Regions from separate parts of the Burkholderia stabilis genome, predicted to be linked through region 1. Evidence: predicted binding sites of a transcription regulator. Region 1 holds the regulator's gene; each other region holds the start of a gene.

Evidence for each region. The regulator LexA, encoded in region 1, represses DNA repair genes until DNA is damaged. The targets are predictions, from matches to a motif close to ACTGTATNNNNATACAGT.
Region 2: the regulator LexA is predicted to act here: its motif matches at 4,117-4,134, upstream of BBJ41_RS31660 (DUF2471 family protein).
Region 3: the regulator LexA is predicted to act here: its motif matches at 1,545-1,562, upstream of recA (recombinase RecA).

Annotation. Positions count from the first base shown of each region.
Region 1 covers NZ_CP016442.1:869,921-875,756, forward strand. The annotation lists gene cysW (sulfate ABC transporter permease subunit CysW) at 1-617, opposite strand, end outside; gene cysT (sulfate ABC transporter permease subunit CysT) at 614-1,507, opposite strand; gene BBJ41_RS04080 (sulfate ABC transporter substrate-binding protein) at 1,629-2,666, opposite strand; gene lexA (transcriptional repressor LexA) at 2,931-3,578, shown strand; gene BBJ41_RS04090 (hypothetical protein) at 3,612-3,947, shown strand; gene BBJ41_RS04095 (DUF2939 domain-containing protein) at 3,977-4,693, shown strand; gene BBJ41_RS04100 (universal stress protein) at 4,776-5,273, opposite strand; gene nodI (nodulation factor ABC transporter ATP-binding protein NodI) at 5,609-5,836, shown strand, end outside.
Region 2 covers NZ_CP016443.1:3,082,194-3,088,029, forward strand. The annotation lists gene BBJ41_RS31645 (hypothetical protein) at 1-244, opposite strand, end outside; gene BBJ41_RS31650 (AraC family transcriptional regulator) at 342-1,424, opposite strand; gene BBJ41_RS31655 (NADPH-dependent 2,4-dienoyl-CoA reductase) at 1,500-3,533, shown strand; gene BBJ41_RS31660 (DUF2471 family protein) at 3,643-4,053, opposite strand; gene BBJ41_RS31665 (LysR family transcriptional regulator) at 4,243-5,136, opposite strand; gene BBJ41_RS31670 (NAD(P)H-dependent oxidoreductase) at 5,223-5,836, shown strand, end outside.
Region 3 covers NZ_CP016442.1:3,331,250-3,337,085, reverse strand. The annotation lists gene recX (recombination regulator RecX) at 1-399, opposite strand, end outside; gene recA (recombinase RecA) at 399-1,469, opposite strand; gene BBJ41_RS15520 (response regulator transcription factor) at 1,660-2,391, shown strand; gene BBJ41_RS15515 (sensor histidine kinase) at 2,409-3,956, shown strand; gene BBJ41_RS15510 (MFS transporter) at 4,184-5,836, shown strand, end outside.

The DNA.
Region 1 (5,836 bases):
AAGATCTGCCAGCCCGACGCGCCGAGCACGCGCGCGGCTTCTTCCTCGTCGGTGCCTTGCGCCTGCATCAGCGGAATTAGCTCGCGCGCGACGAACGGGAACGTCACGAAGATCGTCGCGAGCACGATGCCCGGCACCGCGAAGATGATCTGCACGTCGTGATCCTGCAGCCACGGTCCCAGCCAGCCCTGCGCGCCGAACAGCAGCACGTAGACGAGACCCGAGATCACCGGCGACACGGAGAACGGCAGGTCGATCAGCGTCGTCAGCAGCGCCTTGCCGCGGAATTCGAATTTCGCGATCGCCCACGACGCGCACACGCCGAACACGAGGTTCAGCGGCACGGCGATCGCGGCGACGGTCAGCGTCAGCTTGATCGCCGCCCACGCGTCGGGATCGGCCAGCGACTCGAGATAGAAGCCGACGCCCTTGCGCAGCGCCTCGACGAACACCGCCGCGAGCGGCACGACGAGGAAGAACGCGAGAAACGCCAGCGCGATGCCCGTGAGCAGCCAGCGCACCACGCGCGATTCGCTGACGGGATCGAGCCGGTTCGCGGCGCGCCCGCGCTCGGCCGATGGCGGGGTTTTCAGCACGACGGTGGCCTCCTGGCTCATTGCTGGCCTCCTGCGGCAGTTGCGGTGACGGTTGCCGGCGCGGGGCCGCTTGCGCCCTTGCTCGTGCGGCGCTGCAGATACCACTGCAGCGTGTTGATCAGCAGCAGCATCAGGAACGACACGACCAGCATCACGACCGCGAGCGCGGTCGCGCCCGCGTAGTCGTACTGCTCGAGTTTCGTGATGATCAGCAGCGACGTGATCTCGGATTTCATCGGCACGTTGCCGGCGATGAAGATCACCGAGCCGTATTCGCCGAGCGCACGCGCGAACGCGAGCGCGAAACCGGTGAGAAGCGCCGGCAGCACGGCCGGCAGCACGACACGGCGGAACGTCAGCCAGCGCGATGCGCCGAGGCACGCTGCGGCCTCTTCCTGCTCGCGCTCGAAATCCTCGAGCACCGGCTGTACGGTGCGCACGACGAACGGCAGCCCGATGAAGGTCAGCGCGACCAGCACGCCGGCCGGCGTGAACGCGATCTTGATGCCGAGCGGCGCCAGATACTGGCCGACCCAGCCGTTGGTCGCGTAGACGGCCGCGAGCGAGATGCCCGCGACCGACGTCGGCAGCGCGAACGGCAGGTCGACGATTGCATCGACGAGCCGCTTGAACGGAAACGTGTAGCGCACGAGCACCCACGCGACGAGGAAGCCGAACACGGCGTTGATCAGGGCGCCGCCGAGCGCGGCCGAGAACGTCAGCCGGTACGACGCGAGCACGCGCGGCGACGTGACGGCGGTGACGAACTGGTCCCACGACAGCGTCGCGGTCTTCAGGAACGTGGCGGCGAGCGGAATCAGCACCACGAGGCTCAAATAAGCCACCGTGATGCCGAGCGTCACGCCGAAACCGGGCAGCGCGCTCGGCTTGCGAAAGGTGTACGTCGTCATCGGATGCTCTTGCTGGGTCGATGCTTCTCATGGGCCCGACGCAAACGCCGGCGCGATGAATTGCGCCGGCGGCCCGTCGGGGGGCGGCGCGCTGTCGTGGCGCGCCGCTGTCGTTATGGCGTTACTGCGGCTTGTAGATCGAATCGAACACGCCGCCGTCCGCGAAATGCGTCTTCTGCGCATTCGTCCAGCCGCCGAAGGTATCGTCGACCGTGTACAGCTTCAGCTTCGGGAACTGCTTCGTCAGCTCCGCCGGCACGTTCTTCGAGCGCGGCCGGTAGTAGTTGCGCGCCGCGATCTCCTGGCCCTGCGGGCTGTACAGGAAGTTCAGGTACGCTTCGGCCAGCTTGCGCGTGCCCTTCTTGTCGACCACCTTGTCGACCACCGCGACGGGCGGCTCGGCCAGGATGCTCACCGACGGCACGACGATTTCGAACTTGTCGGTGCCGAACTCCTTCACCGACAGGAACGCCTCGTTTTCCCACGCGATCAGCACGTCGCCGATCCCGCGCTGCACGAAGCTCGTCGTCGCGCCCCGTGCGCCCGAATCGAGCACGCCTGCGTTCTTGTAGAGCTTCGTGACGAATTCCTTCGCCGTCTGCTCGTTGCCGCCCGGCTTGTGCTGCGCATACGCCCACGCGGCCAGGTAGTTCCAGCGCGCGCCGCCCGACGTCTTCGGGTTCGGCGTGACGATCGAGATGCCCGGCTTGGTCAGGTCTTCCCAGTCCTTGATCCCCTTCGGATTGCCCTTGCGCACGAGGAACACGATCGTCGACGTGTACGGCGACGCGTTGTCGGGCAGGCGCTTCTGCCAGTCCTTGTTCACGAGCCCCTTGTTCGCGAGCGCGTCGATGTCGTACGCGAGCGCCAGCGTGACGACGTCGGCCTGCAGGCCGTCGAGCACCGAACGCGCCTGCGCGCCCGAGCCACCGTGCGACTGCTTGAAGTTGACCGTCTCGCCCGTCTTCGCCTTCCACTCCTTGCCGAACGCCTGGTTGAAATCCTGATACAGCTCGCGCGTCGGGTCGTACGACACGTTCAGGAAAGTCGTATCGGCCTGCGCGTGCGTCGCGACGCCCAGCGCCGCCGCCGCGCCCAGCGCGAGTGTTGCGATCAGGCGGCCCACTCCGCCCACCAGCCCCGTATTGCGCTTCGCCATCCTTGGTTCTCCAGTGTTGTCGGTATTGCGATGTCGGGCCAGTCTAACGAACGGGTTACATGATTAAAAATAATCGTTCCTCATTTTTTAATACTCAAAAGTGCTAACGCATACTGGATGGACGGTTGCGGCAGATGAACCGGCGTCCGGACGTCGCGAAATCACGCCGGAACCGGCGTGATCGCGTCGAACCTCAAGTAACACTTGAAATTCGCGAAGTACTGTATAAAAATACAGCTCACTGTCTATCCATACAGTTGAGCCATGACCAAACTCACCGCCCGTCAGCAGCAAGTGTTCGACTTGATCCGTCGCGCGATCGAGCGCTCCGGATTCCCTCCCACCCGCGCCGAGATCGCGGCCGAACTGGGCTTCAGCTCGCCGAATGCGGCCGAGGAGCACCTGCGTGCGCTGGCACGCAAGGGCGTGATCGAGCTGGCCGCCGGCGCGTCGCGCGGCATCCGCCTGCTCGGCCTCGAAGATTCCCCGCACCAGTTCACGCTGCCGCACGCCGGCCTGATGCAGCTGTCGCTGCCGCTCGTCGGCCGCGTCGCGGCAGGTAGCCCGATCCTCGCGCAGGAGCACATCTCGCACCATTACGCGTGCGATCCCGCGCTGTTCTCCAGCAAGCCCGACTACCTGCTGAAGGTGCGCGGCCTGTCGATGCGCGACGCCGGCATTCTCGACGGCGACCTCCTCGCCGTGCAGAAGCGCACGGAAGCGAAGGACGGCCAGATCATCGTCGCGCGTCTCGGCGACGACGTCACGGTCAAGCGCCTGATGCGCCGTCCGGGCGGTCTCGAGCTGATCGCGGAGAACCCGGATTACGAAAACATCTTCGTCAAGGCCGGCAGCGCGGAATTCGCGCTGGAAGGCATCGCCGTCGGGCTGATCCGCTCGGGCGAACTCTGACATTCCGCATTCCGTCTCGCTGAGGAGAACATCATGGAACGCCTTGCCCGCCTGCTGCCTTTCCGTCAATTCGGTCGCCTGCGTCACCTGCGCGGCCGCACACCCTGCGCACCGCTGTCCGCGGCAGCGCCTGTGGAAGAAGAAGTCGCAGTCGAACGGCAGGCGTCGCTGCTGCCATCGGCGCTGCCCGCTTTCGCGCGGGTATCGCTGAACGCCGGCCTGAATCACGCGGAACCCGCGCGCCGCGCGCCGGTACGCGTCTATCACGGTCGTTCGCGCCTGATCATGGTCGGCACGATCGATGCCGTGTGCCGGATGATCGATCGCTGCATCGCGGAGGAACGATCGGCCGCGCAAGGCGGTCTCTGATTGCGGAACATGTCCGCACCGGAGGCAACGTGACTGGATCGTCGGGCCGCGCATGGCGGCTCAAGCCCTTGCTGATCGTCGTGCTGGCCATCGCCGTCGTGGCGGCGATCGGCTACGCATACGCGTCACCGTACGTCGCGCTCGGTCGCCTGAAATCGGCGATCGATGCGCGCGATGCGCAGGCCATCAGTGAGTATGTCGATTTTCCGTCGCTGCGCATCAGCCTGAAGCAGCAGGTCACGGAAGAGTTGATGCGCCGGATCGACGCGGTGAAGAAAAACAATCCGCTCGCGATGATCGGTGCGCTGATCGGGTCCGCGCTGATCGGCCCGCTGGTCGACGCGTACGCCACCCCGGAGGGCGTGGCCGCGCTGATGAGCGGATTGCCGCCGCGCGGCAATCCGGGCGAGCGTCCGCCCGAATGGTCGAACCTGCCGCAAGGCACTTCATCGGGCAATGCGTCGGCCTCAACGCAGGCCGGCCCGGTGCCTGCAAGCGCAACCGCTCCCGGCAGCGACACGGCTTCCGTGGCCGCATCATCGCCGGCACCGGCCACTCCCGCACCAGCCAGCCCGAGCGATGCAGCACATCCGCCGCATCAGCAGCAAACAAGCGCCGGCTACCGGAACATCGACGAATTCGTCGTGACCTACCAGCGCAGCGCCGACGGCACGCGCTATGCGGCGATATTCCACCGCTTCGGCCTGTTTTCGTGGAAGTTGTCCGCGATCAACCTGCATGCGTAGCCGGCTACGGTCGGCGCCCGCGCCGCACATGCGGCGCAGCGCCTGACCGGCGCGAACCGCCGGTCGTCAGTCCTTCATTGCGTCATTTGCCGCTTGCGGTGGCCGCTTCACGCTCGCGCGCGATTTCAGCCTTCTGCTCTTCGGCCGACGAACACGCCACCAGAATGCTGCAGTTCACGCGATCGAGGAGTTGCGTATTGCCCGACCCCATCCACCATCTCGACAACCCGCTGCGGCACCGGTGGCCGACGACGACGAGGTCGACCTTCAGTTCCGACGCGAGATTCGCGATTTCGTCGATCGGATAGCCGAACGCGAAATGACCTTCGGCCTGCACGCCGCGCTCGCGCAACCAGTTCACGCCTTCCTGCAGAATCTCGCGTGCGGTTTCCTCGAAGCGGCCGCACGCAACATCGGTCAGCAGGCCGGCACTCTGCGCAATGCTCGATCGCATGTCGACCACCGACAGCAAATGCGTTTCAGCCTTCAGGTCGAGTGCGAGATTGGCGCCGCAACGCAGCGCCTTGCGCCCTTCGAGCGAACCGTCGTAACACAGCAAAATCTTGTTGTAGCTAGCCATGAAACCTCCCTGTCGCGACTACGAGCCTACGCATTCATCATGGTGCGCCGCAATTCAGGACGCAAGGGATGGAAAACGCTGATTCGCCCCGCTCGGCGCGTGCGCGATGATGCGGTGCACGATCGGTGCGCGCATGCATCGCACCGTGCAGGCATGCCCTGAAGAGACGCAGCCGATGCACTAGAATGGCCCGTTCGTACTCCAGCGGGCCATCACGCGCCGGCGTCGCGCTTCGGTCATGCCCGTGTGACACATGTTCGCCCGATCCGTTCGCAAGCCGGCCACGCATCCGCCAGCAGAACGCTTCCGCGCCCGCTTACAACGACAACATGCCCATGTCCGTCGCACCGATCGATTTCCGTAACGTCGAAAAGCGCTATGGCGACAAACTCGTCGTCAACGGCCTGTCCTTCCACGTGCAGGCCGGCGAATGCTACGGCCTGCTCGGGCCGAACGGCGCCGGCAAGACCACGACGCTGAAGATGCTGCTCGGCCTCGCGCAACCCGATGCAGGCACCATTTCGCTATGCGGCGAACCGGTTCCATCGCGTGCGCGGCATGCG
Region 2 (5,836 bases), on a different replicon from region 1:
TGATCCATGCGATTCGACGGCGCCCTCGATCGTCGAAGGTGCATGCGTGCACCGCCATCCCGGGTTTCAACCGATCGATCTGCTTGAACGCTTCTGCGTCGATATCGTCGGCGGCGATGAAATAGCAGGCGCCCTGCATCGTCAGGCGATAAAGCGGCACCTTCTCGATATCGGTCGCGATACGGACGAGGTTCGTATCGATACGATCGATCGTCGACTCGATCAGGGTGGTGTGATTGGGCATGGGGCGGGGGAGTGCGCCGATCGGCGCCGCTTTGGCGTGGCATTGATCATACCGATGAAATCCCGGGCAGGCACGTCGTGCCGCCGGCGCCCGCGCATCACTCGCGCGCCGCGCGCCCGGCCGCTTCCCGATACGCGCTCGGCGTCTGCCCGGCCCAGCGCCGGAACGCGCGCGTGAAATTTGCCGGGTCGGTGAACTGCAGCCGTTCGGCGATCGTTTTCAGGTCGAGATCCGATGCGGCGAGCAATTGCTTCGCATCGCGAAACCGTGCTTCGTCGAGCAGGTGCCGATAGCTCGAACCGGCTTCCTCCAGCCGGCGTCGCAGCGTGCGCGTCGACACGAGCAGCGCGTCGGCGAGCGTGTCGGGGCCTGGATAGACGCCGGCCGTTTTCGCGAGCTCGGCCCGCACGCGCTCGACCAGATCGCCTTCCTCCTGACGCACCTGCGCATACTCGCGCTCGACCTGCACGAGCGCCTGCCGGTGCGCGACTTCGTCGGCGAGCGGCAGCGGCCAGTCGAGCACGTCGCGCGCGATCCACAGCGCGTTCGCCGCGCAATCGAATTCGACCGGCGGCAACTGATCCCGATAACGCGCGAAATAGGCGGGCTCCGGCCACGCGAACCGCAGCCCGATCGGCGGCGACGCGCGCCCGGCCCACTGCGAGATGTTCTGCGCGAGCCCGGTCAGCACGAATTCGAACATCACGTGATGCTGCAAGATGGGGCTGGCCTGCACGCCGTGCAGTTCGAGCGTCGCGCCGTGCTCGTCCTCCGCGCTGGTCAGACGATACTGGCGGTTGCGCATCCGGAAGTAGCGCTGCGTGACGGACAGCGCTTCGCGGATGTCCCGCGCGGTCAGCGTCGCATAGCCGAGGAAGCCGTGCACGGTCGGCTTCAGCAGCAGCCCGAACGCGAGCCCGATGCCCGGATCGCCGCCGATCTCGATCGCATTCAACACGAGCCGGCCCCACTGCGACGGCGCGACGCGCGCGTCCGGTTCGGCCAACACGGCGTCACGCAGGCCCGTGCCGGCGCGCACGGCGGCCAGGTCGACGCCGCGCGCGGCCAGCGCCTGCAGCAGCAGGCGCGTATAGGCGACCGGAATCGTCGGCCGGCGCAGCCCGAGCTGGTCTTTGCGAGGCGGGGGAGTCATGTCGTTTTGGCCGGAAATGACAAGCATTATGGCTGTTTGCCCCCTCACGTTCAAGGCGGCGCGCGCCTACGATGGCAGGCATCGCTTATTGGCAGGCTCATCATGACGACAACCTTTCCCCACCTGCTCGCGCCGCTCGATCTCGGCTTCACGACGCTGAAGAACCGCGTGCTGATGGGCTCGATGCACACGGGCCTCGAGGACAGCCGCAAGACGCTGCCGCGGCTCGCCGAATATTTCGCCGAACGCGCGCGCGGCGGCGTCGGCCTGATCGTGACGGGCGGCTTCGCGCCGAACGTGGCCGGCTGGACCAAGCCGTTCGGCGGCACGCTGATGACGTCGGGCGCCGCGCGGCGGCACCGCGAGATCACTGAAGCCGTGCATGCGGAGGACGGCAAGATCGCGCTGCAGATCCTGCATACGGGCCGCTACGGCTACCACCCGTTCGCGGTGGCGCCGTCGAAGATCAAGTCGCCGATTTCGCCGTTCGCGCCGCACGAGCTGAGCGCGCGCGGCGTCGAGCGGCAGATTCGCGCGTTCGTCCGCTGCGCGCAGCTCGCGCGCGAAGCCGGTTACGACGGCGTCGAGATCATGGGTTCCGAGGGTTACCTGATCAACCAGTTCATCTCGATGCATACGAACAAGCGCACCGATCAGTGGGGCGGTTCGTACGAGAACCGCATCCGGCTGCCGATCGAGATCATCGAGCGCACGCGCGAAGCGGTCGGCCGCGATTTCATCCTGATCTACCGGTTGTCGATGCTCGACCTGATTCCCGACGGCAGCGACTGGAGCGAGACCGTGCAGCTCGCGAAGGCTGCCGAGCGCGCGGGCGCGACGATCATCAACACGGGGATCGGCTGGCACGAGGCGCGCGTGCCGACGATCGCGACGTCGGTGCCGCGCGGCGCGTTCGCATGGGTGACGAAGAAGATGAAGGGCGAGGTCGGCATCCCGCTCGTGACGACCAACCGGATCAACCGGCCCGAAGTGGCCGAGCAGATTCTCGCGGACGGCTGCGCGGACATGGTGTCGATGGCGCGCCCGCTGCTCGCCGATGCGGAGTTCGTCGTCAAGGCCGCGCAGGGCCGTGCCGACGAGATCAACACCTGCATCGGCTGCAATCAGGCGTGCCTCGACCACGCGTTCAAGAACAAGATCGCGTCGTGCCTGCTGAATCCGCGCGCGTGCCACGAGACGGAACTGAAATACGCACCCGCGCCGCAGCCGAAGCGCATCGCCGTGGTCGGCGCGGGGCCGGCCGGGCTCGCATGCTCGACCGTGCTGGCGCAGCGTGGCCATCATGTCGACCTGTTCGACGGCGCGTCCGAGATCGGCGGCCAGTTCAACATGGCGAAGCAGGTTCCGGGCAAGGAAGAGTTTCATGAAGCGCTGCGCTACTTCGGCCGTCAGGTCGAACTGACCGGCGTGAACCTGCACCTGAACCGCCGCGTCGACGCGAGCGACCTGATCGCGGGCGGTTACGACGAGATCGTGCTCGCGACCGGCGTCGCGCCGCGCGACCCGAAGATCCCCGGGCAGGACGGGCCGAACGTGCTCAGCTATATCGATGTGCTCGCGGGCAAGCTGCCGGTCGGCCGGCGTGTCGCGGTGGTCGGCGCGGGCGGGATCGGCTTCGACGTTGCCGAATACCTGGTGCAGGACGGCGAATCGCCGGCGCTCGATCTGGAAGAGTGGAAGGCCGAATGGGGCGTGACCGACCCGGCCGCGACGCGCGGCGGCGTGACGCGTGCACAGGTTGCGGCGCCCGCGCGTGAAGTGACGCTGCTGCAGCGCAAGGCCGCGCCGCTCGGCAAGGGGCTCGGCAAGACGACCGGCTGGATTCACCGCGCGACGCTGAAGATGAAGCAGGTGAAGATGATCGGCGGCGTGAACTACGAGCTGATCGATGCGCGCGGGTTGCACGTGTCGTACGGCGAGCAGCGCACCGATCATGAACTGATCGAAGCCGACACGATCGTGCTCTGCACGGGGCAGGAGCCGCAGCGCGCGCTGCTCGCGCCGTTGCAGGCGGCCGGACGCTCGGTGCACCTGATCGGCGGCGCGGAACTGGCCGCCGAACTCGACGCGAAGCGCGCGATCGATCAGGGCGCGCGCCTCGCGGCGCGGCTTTGATCGACGGCCGCCCGATGATGCGGCGGCGCGTGGCCACGATCGCACACGCCGTATCGGAAATCGGCGCCAGCGCGGGCGCGGCGCGACCGGAGTGCCGCGCCGGTTACCGTCACTCCATCTCGGCGCGTTGCGTCTCGGTTTCTTCCGCTTCGAGCATCGCCTTGACGATCAGGTAGACGGCGGGGAGGTCGTCGTCGTCGCGTTTCCAGTCGACGGCTTCCTCGGTGTCCGCCGCGACGAGCCGGCTGTCGCGCAGCCGGATGAACGCATCGACGACGGTCGGGTCGTTGCGGTTCAGGAAGCCGGTATTCGAGAAAGCCAGCTCTTCGACGTTCAACAGCGCCTCCCAGCTCATCGTACGGACCGCGGCCGGATGGCTGCGCCGCCGCAGGCCAAGCGCCCGCTGCGCGGGACCGCCGACGACACGCTGTAGATCGACGACCGCCCGCTGCGCGGCGCGCTCGAAGTGAAGGGGATTGAAGCCAGGTTGCTCGGGATCGAATGCGGATGACTGGAACATGGTCGCCTCACAAAAGTCCGTCCGTCATTGGGTGACGGAATTCGGGTCAAATGGTGCAAAAGTACTGTAAATATATACAGTGTTCGGGGCGGTTTCAAGCTCCGGATGAAAAATCTTGCGGGCGGGGAGCGGCGGCGTCGGGAAAGCGGCAGACGCCGGTTTGCGTCGAATGCGTCGGTCGCGTGCCGCCTACACCGATGCCGCGATGGTTTCGCGCAGCCAGCGGTGCGCCGGATCGCGATGTACGCGCTCGTGCCACAGCATCGACATTTCGTAGCCGGGCACGTCGACGGGCGCGTCGACGACCCGCAGCGCCGGCGTGTCGCGCGCGAGCCGCTCGGGCAGCATCGCGACGAGATCGGTGCTGGCGACCACCGACATCACGAACAGGAAATGCGGGACCGACAGCACGACGCGGCGTGTGACGCCGGCTTGCGCGAGCGCGTCGTCCGTCACACCGAAGAAACCGCCGCCGTCGGGTGACACGATCACATGCTCGAGCGTGCAGAACTGCGCGAGCGTCGGCCGCCGTTTCAGCTTCGGGTGCCCCGCGCGGCCGACCAGCACGTAGCGTTCGACGAACAGCGGCAGACGCCGCATCCCTTCCGGCGAGCCCTCGGTCGTATGGAACGCGAGGTCGATGCCGTTTCGCTCCGCATCCTGTTCGATGCGCGGCGGCACGAGTTCGACGACGGCGAGCCGCGTACCGGGCGCGGCCGAGCGCAGCGTATTCAACGCGGGCAGCATGATCGTCGATTCGCCGTAGTCGGTTGCGGCCACGCGCCACGTGTTCGTCGCGGTTGCGGGATCGAAAGGCGTGGCGCGGAGCACGGCGCGCTCGACGGCTTCGAGCGCCTCCCGCAGCGGCTCGCGCAGCGCTTCCGCGCGCGCGGTCGGTCGCATCCCGCGCGGCCCCGGCAGCAGCAGCGGATCGCCGAACACGTCGCGCAGCTTCTGCAATTGCACGCTGACCGACGGCTGCGACATGTTCAGCTTTTCGGCGGCGCGTGTGACGTTGTGCTCGGCGAGCAGCACGTCCAGCGTCACGAGCAGGTTCAGATCTAGTCGCCTGAAATTGTTCATCGCTATACCTGGAATTTCAGAAATTCATTTCAAATATACCGCTGGCGCCGGCATCCTGCAGTCATTCAATTCACGGAGTACCGAAAATGAATGTGCTGATCGTTTATGCCCATCCCGAGCCGCGTTCGCTGAACGGCGCACTGCGCGACTTCGCCGTCGAGCATCTCGAAGCGGGCGGCCATGCGGTGCAGGTGACCGACCTGTATGCGATGAACTGGAAGCCCGTGCTCGATGAAAACGACGTGACGGACCGCGAACCCGACGCACGTTTCGATCCGTCGCTCGATTCGAAGCGTGCGTTCGCGGCGGGCACGCAGAGCGAAGACATCGCGCGCGAGCAGGACAAGCTGAAGTGGGCCGACGCGGTGATCCTGCAGTTTCCGCTGTGGTGGTTCTCGATGCCGGCGATCATGAAGGGCTGGGTGGAGCGCGTGTATGCGTACGGGTTTGCGTACGGGGTCGGCGAGCATTCCGATACGCACTGGGGCAGCCGCTATGGCGAAGGTTCGTTTGCAGGTAAGCGGGCGATGGTGGTCGTTACGGCAGGCGGGTGGGAGTCGCACTACAGTGCGCGCGGCATCAACGGGCCGATCGACGACGTGCTGTTCCCGATCCAGCACGGCATTCTGTATTACCCCGGCTTCGACGTGCTGCCGCCGTTCGTGATCTACCGGACGGGAAAGATGAACGACGCGCGCTT
Region 3 (5,836 bases), 1.4 Mb from region 1:
CGACTTGCGCTCGCCGGCGCCCGGATCCTCGCCGGAGGCCGCGCCAGGCGCATGGCGCGTGCGGCGTGGATGCTGGCTGCTGCGCGTATAGACATCTTCCCTGGCCGGCGCCGCTCCATCCGGTGCGCGATCGCCCGGGAAGCTGACACCGGACACGCGACGGCGCGAGCGATCGTGCGCGTCGAACGACTCATCGTCTTCGAACGGATCGTCGGGCGCGGCAATCTCAAACGAAACGAGGGCATCCTCGGATGCCCTCGTCGCGGTGCGGTTCGCTGCGTTGCTGCCTGCGCCCCGCCGATCAGCACCCGAGGGCCCGGCTCGCCGGCCGGAGCGACCCGCCGTTTCGGGCGTGTCGCTCTCCTCCGGTTCGCCAGCCTGACCTCGGCGCCCGACCATCACTCTTCTTCGTCCACCGCCTCGGCTTCGTTGACTACGCCATCGGGCATGGCAACGACACCGAGCGATTCGCGAATGCGGTTCTCGATCTCGCGTGCGATTTCCGGATTCTCGCGCAGGAATTCACGCGCGTTGTCCTTGCCCTGGCCGATCTTCTCGCCGTTGTAGCTGTACCAGGCGCCCGCCTTGTCGACGATCTTCGCCTGCACGCCGAGATCGATGATCTCGCCCTGGCGCGAAATGCCCTCGCCATACAGGATGTCGAAGATCGCTTCGCGGAACGGCGGCGATACCTTGTTCTTGACGACCTTCACGCGGGTTTCGTTGCCGATCACCTCGTCGTTCTTCTTGATCGAGCCGATCCGGCGGATATCAAGGCGCACCGACGCATAGAACTTCAGCGCGTTGCCGCCCGTCGTGGTTTCCGGGTTGCCGAACATCACGCCGATCTTCATCCGGATCTGGTTGATGAAGATCACGAGGCAGTTCGTGCGCTTGATCGTGCCGGTCAGCTTGCGCAGCGCCTGCGACATCAGGCGCGCCTGCAGGCCCGGCAGCGAATCGCCCATCTCGCCTTCGATTTCGGCCTTCGGCACGAGCGCCGCGACCGAGTCGATGACGATCATGTCGATCGAGCCCGAGCGCACCAGCGCGTCGGTGATTTCAAGCGCCTGCTCGCCGGTGTCCGGCTGCGAGATCAGCAGTTCCGGCACGTTCACGCCGAGCTTCGACGCGTACTGAACGTCGAGCGCGTGTTCGGCGTCGATGAACGCAGCCGTGCCGCCGATCTTCTGCAGTTCGGCGATGACCTGCAGCGTGAGCGTGGTTTTACCGGACGATTCCGGACCGTAGATTTCGACCACCCGGCCGCGCGGCAGGCCGCCGACGCCCAGTGCGATGTCGAGACCCAGCGAGCCCGTGGAGACGACCTGGATATCCTCCGCCGCCTCGCCGTCGCCCATGCGCATGATCGACCCTTTGCCGAACTGCTTCTCGATCTGCGCGAGTGCGGCCGCAAGCGCCTTGCTCTTCTCGGCGGTCATCCCGGAGCCTTTCTTGCTATCTTCCATGAATCGTCCTTTGCTATGATGAGCAGCGTCTGTTAGAGGCGCGCCCGCTTTCAAGCGCCGCCCACGAATGCAGACACTGTATAAAAAAACAGTGTTTTATGCAAGCCCGCAATGCAGGCTGCGTTGTACACGAATCACTTCGGAGACAGCCGCGCCGGCGCGAACGCCCTGCCGGCCATCGGTCAGCAACATGCGAATTCTCATCGCCGAAGACGACAGCATACTCGCGGACGGCCTCACCCGGTCACTCCGCCAATCGGGCTATGCGGTCGACCACGTGAAGAGCGGCGTCGACGCCGATACCGCGCTGTCGATGCAGACATTCGATCTGCTGATCCTCGATCTCGGGCTGCCGAAAATGTCCGGCCTCGACGTGCTCAAGCGCCTGCGCGCGCGCAACTCCAACCTCCCCGTGCTGATCCTGACCGCCGCCGACAGCGTCGACGAGCGCGTGAAGGGGCTAGACCTCGGCGCGGACGACTACATGGCAAAACCGTTCGCACTCAACGAGCTCGAGGCGCGCGTGCGCGCGCTGACGCGGCGCGGCGCGGGCGGCGGCCCGACCGTCGTGCGCCACGGCTCGCTCGCGTTCGACCAGGTCGGCCGCATCGCGTATGCGAACGACCGCGTGCTCGACCTGTCCGCGCGTGAGCTCGGCCTGCTCGAAGTGCTGCTGCAGCGGATCGGCCGGCTCGTGTCGAAGGAGCAGCTCGTCGACCATCTGTGCGAATGGGGCGAGGAAGTCAGCAACAACGCGATCGAGGTCTACGTGCACCGGTTGCGCAAGAAGATCGAACCGAGCGGCGTCCGGATCTCGACCGTGCGCGGCCTCGGCTATTGCCTCGAGAAGGTCGCGCCCGCCGCCGCGCCTGCCGACACGACGGCGCCCCAGCCCGCGGTGGCCGGCACGCCGCTGCGCTGAAGCCGGCCGTCGCCGCGATGGCCACGCCGGCCCATTCCCGCCACCCGAGCGGCGCGCCTTCGTCGGCCGCCGACGAGGCGCGCGACGCGCGCTACGAGAACCCGTTCGCGCCGCCCGACGAAACCGATGCGCCCGAGGCCCCGCGCCCGCGCTCGCTGTTCGGCGAAATCCTCGACTGGATGCTCGCGCCGCTGCTGCTGCTGTGGCCGATGAGCATCGCCGTCACCTATCTCGTCGCGAAGACGATCGCGAACAGCCCGTTCGACCGCGCGCTCGAGACCAACGCCTACGTGCTCGCGCGGCAGATCCATCCGGTCAACGGCGTCGCCGAGCTGACGCTGCCGGAGCAGACGCGCGACTTCCTGCGCGCGGACAACGTCGACAGTGTTTACTTCCAGGTGCTCGGCACGCGCGGCGAGCTGGTCGCAGGCGAAGCCGACATGCCGCTGCCGCGCGACGAGGATCGCCCGCCGCCCGGTGTCGTCGTGTTCCGCGACGACCTGCTGCGCGGCAACGACGTGCGCGTCGCGTATACGACGGTCGCACTGCCGCAAACGAGCGGCACGCAGCCGGTGCTCGTGCAGGTCGGCGAGACGCTCGACAAGCGCAACGCGCTCGCGAACGACATCATCAAGGGCGTGATCCTGCCGCAATTCGTGATCCTGCCGCTCGCGATCCTGCTCGTCTGGTTCGGGCTGTCGCGCGGGCTCGCGCCGCTCAACGCGCTGCAGGCGCACATCCGCGCGCGGCGGCCCGACGACCTGTCGCCCGTCGAGGCGCAGCGCGCGCCACCCGAGATCGAGCCGCTCGTGACCTCCTTCAACGACCTGCTCGCGCGTCTCGAACAGAACATGGCGCTGCAAAAGCGCTTCATCGCCGACGCCGCGCATCAGATGAAGACACCGCTCGCGGGCCTGCGCACGCAGGCCGAGTTCGCGCTGCGCCACCCCGTCCCGCCCGACGTGCAGCGCTCGCTCGAGCAGATCGCGACGAGCTCCGAGCAGGCCGCACGGCTCGTCACGCAGCTGCTTGCGCTCGCGCGCGCCGAGAATCGCGCGAGCGGGCTCACGTTCGAGCCGGTCGAGATTGCCGCGCTCGCGCGGCGTGCGGTGCGCGACTGGGTACAGGCCGCGCTCGCGAAGCGGATGGATCTCGGCTACGAAGGCCCGCCGGACGATGCGCCGCTCGACGTCGACGGCAACCCGGTGATGCTGCGCGAGATGCTCGGCAACCTGATCGACAACGCGATCCGCTACACGCCGGACGGCGGCCGCATCACGGTGCGTGTGCGCGCCGAGCCGGCGGCGCGGCTCGTGCATCTCGAAGTCGAGGACACGGGGCCCGGCATCCCGGCCGCCGAACGCGAGCGCGTCGTCGAGCGCTTCTACCGGATCCTCGGCCGCGAAGGCGACGGCAGCGGCCTCGGGCTCGCGATCGTGCGCGAGATCACCACGCAGCACGGCGGCACGCTGACGCTCGACGATCACGTCTACCAGCACGCGCCGCGACTCGCCGGCACGCTCGTGCGCGTCAGCCTGCCGCTGTCGGACACCGCCCCGGATTAACCCTGACATGCACCGCGGCAACGCGCCGCGACAGCGCCGAAACGGGTGTTTTGCCGGACGTTCACACCACGTTCGCTACGCGAAGCACCCGGTTCGGCGCGGGTTAACGCGCATCCGTTTTATGCGCGCGAGTCAGTGCGCCGTAAGTTTCCGTGCCAATAATCGTCGACAGGCCCGCCCCTCCCAAGGCGGCCGCACATCTATATCAAGGGACTTGGAGACGATTCATGGCAACGTTAGGCGGGCAAATTTCGCACTCGCCGATGACGGGCGAAGAAAAGAAGGTGATCTTCGCGTCGTCGCTCGGCACCGTGTTCGAGTGGTACGACTTTTACCTGGCCGGCTCACTCGCGGCCTATATCAGCAAGAGCTTCTTCTCCGGCGTCAATCCGACCGCCGCATTCATCTTCACGCTGCTCGGCTTTGCCGCCGGTTTCGCGGTGCGGCCGTTCGGCGCGATCGTGTTCGGCCGGCTCGGCGACATGGTCGGCCGCAAGCACACGTTCCTCGTGACGATCGTGATCATGGGCGTCTCAACGTTCGTGGTCGGCTTCCTGCCCGGTTACGCGTCGATCGGCATCGCCGCGCCCGTGATCTTCATTGCGATGCGGCTGTTGCAGGGCCTCGCGCTCGGCGGCGAGTACGGCGGCGCGGCGACCTACGTCGCGGAGCATGCGCCGGCCAACCGGCGCGGCTTCTACACCGCGTGGATCCAGACGACCGCGACGCTCGGGCTGTTCCTGTCGCTGCTCGTGATCCTCGGCGTGCGCACGTTCATCGGCGAGGAAGCGTTCGGCAGCTGGGGCTGGCGCGTGCCGTTCGTCGCGTCGATCCTGCTGCTCGCGGTGTCGGTGTGGATCCGGATGCAGTTGAACGAATCGCCGGTGTTCCTGCGCATCAAGGCGGAAGGCAAGACGTCGAAGGCGCCGCTGACCGAGGCGTTCGGCCAGTGGAAGAACCTGAAGATCGTGATCCTCGCGCTCGTCGGCCTGACCGCCGGCCAGGCCGTCGTGTGGTACACGGGCCAGTTCTACGCGCTGTTCTTCCTCACGCAGACGCTGAAGGTCGATGGCGCAAGCGCGAACATCCTGATCGCGATCGCACTGCTGATCGGCACGCCGTTCTTCCTGTTCTTCGGTTCGCTGTCGGACAAGATCGGCCGCAAGCCGATCATCCTCGCGGGCTGCCTGATCGCGGCGCTGACCTACTTCCCGCTGTTCAAGGCGCTCACCCACTACGCGAACCCGCAGCTCGAACTCGCGACGCAGAAGGCGCCGATCACGGTCATCGCCGATCCGGCCACCTGCTCGTTCCAGTTCAACCCGGTGGGCACCTCGAAGTTCACGAGCTCGTGCGACATCGCGAAGAGCGCGCTCGCGAAGGCCGGCCTGAACTACGAGAACGTGGCGGCGCCGGCCGGCACGCTGGCCGAGATCAAGGTCGGTGACGCGGTGATCCCGACCTTCGACGGCAAGGCGGCCGACGCGAAGGCGCAGGGCACGGCGTTCGACAAGACGCTCGCGTCGACGCTGAAGGCGGCCGGCTACCCGCCGAAGGCCGACCCGGCGCAGCTCAACTGGCCGATGACGATCGTGATCCTGACGATCCTCGTGATCTACGTGACGATGGTCTACGGCCCGATCGCCGCGATGCTGGTCGAGATGTTCCCGACGCGAATCCGCTACACGTCGATGTCGCTGCCGTATCACATCGGCAACGGCTGGTTCGGCGGCTTCCTGCCGGCGACCGCGTTCGCGATCGTCGCGGCGAAGGGCGACATCTATTCGGGGCTCTGGTATCCGATCGTGATCGCGCTGGCCACGTTCGTGATCGGCCTGCTGTTCGTCAAGGAGACGAAGGACTCGAACATCTACGCGCAG